Sporichthya brevicatena: one gene and its partner. The protein of the gene in region 1 interacts with the protein of each later gene in a pairwise test. Links are inferred from orthologs where the notes say so. Each region holds a gene or a part of one and is shown in the gene's direction. Other genes may lie near its edges.

Region 1 (3,279 bases):
AGCTGGTGCTCCCGATCAACAAGCTGGTGCGCTTCGAGGTCACCGCCGCGGACGTCATCCACTCGTTCTGGGTCCCGAACTTCCTGTTCAAGATCGACGCGATGCCGGGCCGGGTGAACAGCTTCGAGGCGACGCCGAACAAGCTGGGCACCTTCTCCGGCAAGTGCGCCGAGCTCTGCGGCCGCGACCACGCCCGGATGTTCTTCACCGTCCGCGTCGTGACTGAGGCGGAGTACGCCGCCCACATCGCCGAACTGCGTAAGAACGGCCAGGAGGGCCAGCTCCCGCGCGGCATCCTCGACACCAAGGAGGACCGCGAGCGCGCGTACAACCTCAAGGGTTCGTACGCGACGGAGTCGGACCACAGCACGCCGGCAACGCAGCCGGCTACGAACACCGAGCCCGCGCAGGGCGAGGGCCAGGCGAACGGCGACGAGGGCGAGGAGAACACCGACTCCGAGCCTGCGAACGACGCGCCTGCCACCTCCTCGCCGGCCTCCGGTGAAGCCGCCGGAAACAACGCGGAAGGCACCTCGTGACCACCTACGAGCAGGCCCAGCGGGTCAGCACGCACGCGCGCACCAAGAAGAAGGCGCTCGGCGCGATCATCATCGACTGGGCGACGACGACCGACCACAAGAAGATCGGCGTCCTCTACGTCCTGACGTCGTTCACGTTCTTCATCCTCGGCGGCATCATGGCCCTGGTCATGCGGGCCGAGCTCGCGCGCCCGGGCAACCAGGTCGTCTCCAACGAGCACTTCAACCAGCTGTTCACCATGCACGGCACGGTGATGCTGCTGATGTTCGCGACGCCGCTGTTCGTCGGCTTCGCGAACCTGATCATGCCGCTGCAGATCGGCTCGCCGGACGTCGCTTTCCCGCGACTGAACATGTTCAGCTACTGGCTGTTCTCCATCGGCAGCACGATCGCGATGCTCGGCTTCATCACGCCGGGCGGTGCCGCTGACTTCGGGTGGTTCGCCTACACCCCGCTGTCGGACAACGTCCACTCGCCGAGCGTCGGCGCCGACCTCTGGATCATGGGCCTGGCCCTGTCCGGCTTCGGCACCATCCTCGGTGCCGTCAACTTCATCACCACGATCATCTGCATGCGCGCACCCGGCATGACGATGTTCCGGATGCCGATCTTCACCTGGAACATCCTGGTGACGAGCGTGCTCGTGCTGATCGCCTTCCCGGTGCTCGCGGCGGCCCTGCTGGTGCTGGAGTCCGATCGACAGTTCGGGACGCACGTCTTCGAGTCGGCCAACGGCGGTGCGCTGCTCTGGCAGCACCTGTTCTGGTTCTTCGGGCACCCCGAGGTCTACATCATCGCCCTGCCGTTCTTCGGCATCATCACCGAGATCCTCCCGGTCTTCAGCCGCAAGCCGATCTTCGGTTACAAGGGCCTCGTCTTCGCGACGCTGGCGATCGCCGCCCTGTCCGTGACCGTGTGGGCGCACCACATGTACGTCACCGGCGGTGTGTTGCTGCCGTTCTTCGCCTTCATGACGTTCCTCATCGCCGTACCGACCGGTGTGAAGTTCTTCAACTGGGTCGGAACGATGTGGCGAGGAGCGATCTCGTTCGACTCGCCGATGCTCTGGGCCGTGGGCTTCCTCGTCACGTTCCTCTTCGGCGGTCTGACCGGCGTCATCCTCGCGGTGCCGCCGCTGGACTTCCAGCTGTCGGACTCGTACTTCGTCGTCGCCCACTTCCACTACGTGGTCTTCGGCACCGTCGTGTTCGCGATGTTCGCCGGCTTCTACTACTGGTGGCCGAAGATGACCGGCCGCATGCTCGACGAGCGGCTGGCGAAGGTCCACTTCTGGACGCTGTTCGTCGGCTTCCACACCACGTTCCTCGTCCAGCACTGGCTGGGCGCCGAGGGCATGGCGCGTCGGTACGTCGACTACAAGGCCAGCGAGGGCTTCACGACGCTGAACATGGTCTCCAGCGTCGGCGCCTTCCTGCTCGGTATGTCGACCCTGCCGTTCATCCTCAACGTGATCCTCACGCACCGGAAGCCGAAGCCGGTCCTGCCGGACGACCCGTGGGGCTACGGCCGCTCGCTCGAGTGGGCGACGTCCTGCCCGCCGCCGCGGCACAACTTCTCCTCGATGCCGCGCATCCGCTCGGAAAGCCCGGCGTTCGACCTGCACCACCCGGAGTTCGCCTCCGCGCACGACGCCCCGACCCGCGGCAAGACCGTGCTCGACGAGATCTACGGCGAGCCCGACCTCGAGGGTCACGACCGGGAGAAGGGCCGCACGTCCACCGCGGTCCTCGAACGCGAGGACGACACCCACGACCAGCCCGGCCACGGTGGCGCCGGGTACGGACAGGAGTAGACGGCTGTGAAGGTTGAGGGCAACCTCTTCGCGGGCATCGGGATCTTCCTGATCCCGGTCACCCCGATCTACTGGTACTACTCGGAGGACTGGACGGGCACGACTGCCCTCACCCTGACCATCGGGCTGTGCGCGCTGATCGGCTTCTACCTGCTGTTCACCGCCAAGCGGATCGACCTCCGCCCGGAGGACGACCCCACCGCGCTGATCGAGGACGGTGCCGGCGAGCTCGGCTTCTTCAGTCCCCACAGCTGGTGGCCGCTGATCCTCGCCGGCGCCGGCGGCGTCGCGACCCTCGGGATCGTCTTCGGCATGTGGCTGTTCGCCCTCGCCGTCCCGATCTTCGCCTACGCGGTCTGGGGCATGGTCTTCGAGTACTACCGCGGCGAGCACGCCCACTAGGCGCCCTCCCGCTCGGCCTCCCGGCCCCGGCCCCCCTCCTGGGGGACCGGGGCCGTCGCCTTTCCCCGCCCCGCTTCACCAGCCGCCCCGCTCCCGCCCCGCCCGCTTCACCAGCCGCCCCGCGCGCCTTCACCAGCTGAGGCCCTGCTTCACCCGCCGGGCGGCCTGGTGAAGAGGGGGCTCGCCTGGTGAAGCTGGAGTCCGGCGCCCCGGGGGCGGGGTGACGTGGAACTCGGAGCGGGGGACGGGAACTCCGGACGGGCGTGGCGGCGTCGAACGGGTGTGAGGACTGAGGAGAACACCGCCGCCATCCCGGCCCAGACGCCGCCCGTCCCCGGCTTCGCGCTGACCTACGTCACCGCCGTGGAGGCCGCGGCCGCGTCGGCGGGGGAGCCCGCACCCGTCCCGACGGCCCCGGGAGCGCCCGCGGAGCCCACACTCGCGCCGGAGGCACCGATGGCCGCTCAGGAAGCTCAGGACGCCCCGGTGGCGGCCGCCGGGGCCCCGATCGCCCCGTGGACGCC
Region 2 (3,237 bases), on another replicon or contig:
GGCCGTAGCCGAGGTGCGGCGGGATGACGAGCTGGCGACGGCCGCCGACCTTCATGCCGGCGACGCCCTGGTCCCAGCCGGCGATGACCATGCCGGCACCGAGTTGGAACTGGAGCGGGCTGCCGCGGTTCCAGCTGGCGTCGAACTCCTCGCCGGTCGAGAACGCGACACCGACGTAGTGGACGCTCACGGTCGCGCCGGGCTTGGCCTCGGCGCCGTCGCCGACCTTGAGGTCGGTGATGACCAGGTCCGCGGGGGGCTCGCCGCCGGGGAAGTCGATCTCGGGCTTGTCGCTCATCGGGTGTGCTCCGTCCTCGTGCCGATCTCACTGCGGGGGGTACGGCCGAGCATCCGGGTCGCACGCACGATGCGGCGGACCGGGAGGTGCTTGGCGGCGGCGGTGATCACCTTCCACTGCAGGCCGGGCACGGTGACGACACGGCCGCGACGCAGCGCGGCCAGCGCGTCGTCGACGACCTTGTCCGCGGACAGCCACAGGAAGTCAGGGATGTTGTCGGTGTCCGCGCCACTGCGGGCGTGGAACTCCGTCCGGGTGAAGCCGGGGCAGGTCACGACGACGCGGACGCCGGTGCCGCGGGCCTCCTCGGCGAGGGACTCGGTGAAGGTCGTGACGTACGCCTTCGCGGCGCTGTACGTGCCGCGCGGGACGAAGCCGGCGACCGAGGAGACGTTGACGATGCCGCCGTGGCCGCGGGCCGCCATGACCTGCAGCGCGGCGTGCGAGAGCTGCAGGACCGCGCGGACCATGACGCCCAGCACCTCGTCCTGCGCGCGGTAGTCGCTGCGCAGCACGGCCCCGGGCCCGGCCAGGCCGGCGTTGTTGACCAGCAGGTCGATCGGGCGGTCCTCGTCGAGGATCCGCTCGACGACCGCGGCGCGGGCGGCCTCGGAGCTCAGGTCGGCCGGGAGCGTCTCGACCTCGACCCCGGAGCGGGCGCGCAGCTCCGCCGCGACGCGGTCCAGCCGCGCGGAGTCGCGGGCGACGAGGACGAGATCCCAGCCGTCGGCGGCGAGCCGACGGGCGAACGCGTTGCCGATCCCCGAGGTGGGGCCGGTGATCAAGGCGGTGGGCACCTCGCGACCCTACCCAAGCAGGCGGCCCCCGCACCGGCTCTACGCTGCCGGAATGGGCACAGCGGGAACGACGGGGCGGATGGCGCAGCGGCTCGACGGCCTCGGGACGACGATCTTCGCCGAGATGTCCGCCCTCGCCGCCCGGACCGGGGCGGTGAACCTCGGGCAGGGCTTCCCGGACACCGACGGGCCGGCCGAGATCGTCGACGCGGTCGTCGCCGCGCTGCGGTCGGGGACGGCGAACCAGTACCCGCCGGGGCCGGGGATCCCGGCGCTGCGGACCGCGATCGCCGAGCACGACCGCCGCTTCTGGGGTCTCGACCACGACCCCGACGGCGAGATCCTCGTGACCGCCGGCGCGACCGAGGCGATCGCCGCCGCCGTGCTCGCCCTGGTGAACCCCGGTGACGAGGTTCTCGCCTTCGAACCCTGGTACGACTCCTACGCCGCGACGATCGCGATGGCCGGCGGGGTGCGGGTCCCGGTCACGATGCGGGCGCCGGAGTTCGCGATCGACCCCGACGAGCTGCGCGCCGCGGTCACGCCGCGCACCCGGCTGATCCTGCTGAACACCCCGCACAACCCGACCGGGCGCGTGCTCTCCCGGGAGGAGCTGACGGCGGTCGCGGAGGTCGCGGTGGAGCACGACCTGCTCGTCGTCTCCGACGAGGTCTACGAGCACCTGGTCTTCGACGGCGAGCACATCCCGATCTCGACGCTGCCGGGGATGCGCGAGCGGACCGTCCGCATCTCCTCGGCGGGCAAGACCTTCTCCTTCACCGGTTGGAAGATCGGGTGGGCGTGCGGCCCGGCGGAGCTCGTCACCGCGGTCCGGACGGCGAAGCAGTTCCTCACCTACGTCTCCGGCGCCCCGTTCCAGCCCGCGATCGCCATGGCGCTCGGCCTGCCGGACTCCTACTTCACCGGCTTCCGCGACCAGCTCCGCGACCGGCGCGACCAGCTCGCCGGCGGGCTGCGCGAGCTCGGCTTCGACGTCGTCCAGCCGGCGGGGACGTACTTCGTCACCACCGACGTCCGGCCGCTCGGGTGGACCGACGGCGTCGCGTTCTGCCGCGACCTCCCCCACCGGGCCGGCGTCGTCGCCATCCCCCTCGGCGTCTTCTACGACGACCCGGAGCCCGGCCGCTCCCTCGTCCGCTGGGCGTTCTGCAAACGGCCCGAGGTTCTCGATGACGCCCTCGCCCGACTGCGCGTAGCGTTTTCGGGGTGAGACACCGCGCGCGGGTCGGCCTGATCGGGGCCCTCGCCTGCGCGCTGGCGGTGGCGCCCGGAGTTCCGGTGGCCGCGACCGCGGCGGAGGGCGGGCACGAGACCCTGCGCGTCAGCACCGACGGCGGGCGCGGGGAGCCGAACAACGGCAGCTTCACCCCGTCGGTGTCGCGGGACGGCCGGTACGTCGCGTTCGCCTCGGAGGCCTCGAACCTCGTGCCGGGCGACACCAACCACCGGCGCGACATCTTCGTCCGCGACATGGTGGCGGGGACGACCACACGGGTCAGCGTGAGCAGCCGGGGCCGGCAGGGGAACCTCGACAGCTACAACCCCTCGATCAGCGACGACGGCCGCTTCGTCGTCTTCGACTCGTTCGCCACCAACCTCGTGCCCGACGACCTCAACCGCGAGGGCGACGTGTTCGTGCACGACCTCGTGGAGCACACGACCACGCGCGTCAGCCGCGGGATCGACGGCAAGGAGACCGACGCCTCCAGCGGGTTCGCGACGATCAGCGGCGACGGCAACGTCATCGCGTTCGAGTCCTCGGCGACCAACCTGCGGGCGGGCCGGCCGGGCAAGGTCACCGACATCTACCTCGTCGACCGGGCGGGCAACGTCCTCGACTGGGTGACCCGCTCCGCCACGAACGGCGAACCCAACGGCGGGAGCGGGGACATCGCGCTCTCCCACGACGGGCAGGTCGTCGCGTTCGCCTCGGCGGCGACGAATCTCGTGCCCGGCGACACGAACCTCGCCGACGACGTCTTCGTCCGGGACCGCCGCCTGGGGTACACGCAGCGCGTCAGCGTGAACTCGCTCGGTGGCGAGACCAACGACGACAGCGGTGCCCCGTCGATCTCGGACGACGGCCGGATCGTCGCGTTCACCTCGAACGCCTCGAGCCTG

The links.
Region 2: the proteins of ctaD (region 1) and ABD401_RS21410 interact in binary tests that used the Escherichia coli proteins (3 or more experiments, as listed by UniProt). The link is inferred for Sporichthya brevicatena from one-to-one orthologs.

Annotation. Positions count from the first base shown.
Region 1 is NZ_BAAAHE010000037.1:19,851-23,129, forward strand. What follows is about bases 16-2,978. They hold ctaD (aa3-type cytochrome oxidase subunit I), read left to right. Parts: upstream 16-604; coding sequence 605-2,353; downstream 2,354-2,978. Other genes in these bases: ABD401_RS18750 (cytochrome c oxidase subunit 4), read left to right, coding at 2,360-2,755. In the rest of the region: ABD401_RS18755 (hypothetical protein), read left to right, coding at 3,038-3,279. UniProt on the Escherichia coli protein: Cytochrome bo(3) ubiquinol oxidase is the terminal enzyme in the aerobic respiratory chain of E.coli that predominates when cells are grown at high aeration.
Region 2 is NZ_BAAAHE010000045.1:67,504-70,740, forward strand. Bases 316-3,236 are described here. They hold ABD401_RS21410 (pyridoxal phosphate-dependent aminotransferase), read left to right. Parts: upstream 316-1,147; coding sequence 1,148-2,326; downstream 2,327-3,236. Other genes in these bases: ABD401_RS21405 (SDR family NAD(P)-dependent oxidoreductase), read right to left, coding at 316-1,095; ABD401_RS21415 (TolB-like translocation protein), read left to right, coding at 2,323-3,236. Also shown: ABD401_RS21400 (FKBP-type peptidyl-prolyl cis-trans isomerase), read right to left, coding at 1-298; more of ABD401_RS21405, read right to left, coding at 295-315; more of ABD401_RS21415, read left to right, coding at 3,237-3,237. UniProt on the Escherichia coli protein: Shows aminotransferase activity with methionine and histidine as substrates, and to a lesser extent also with phenylalanine.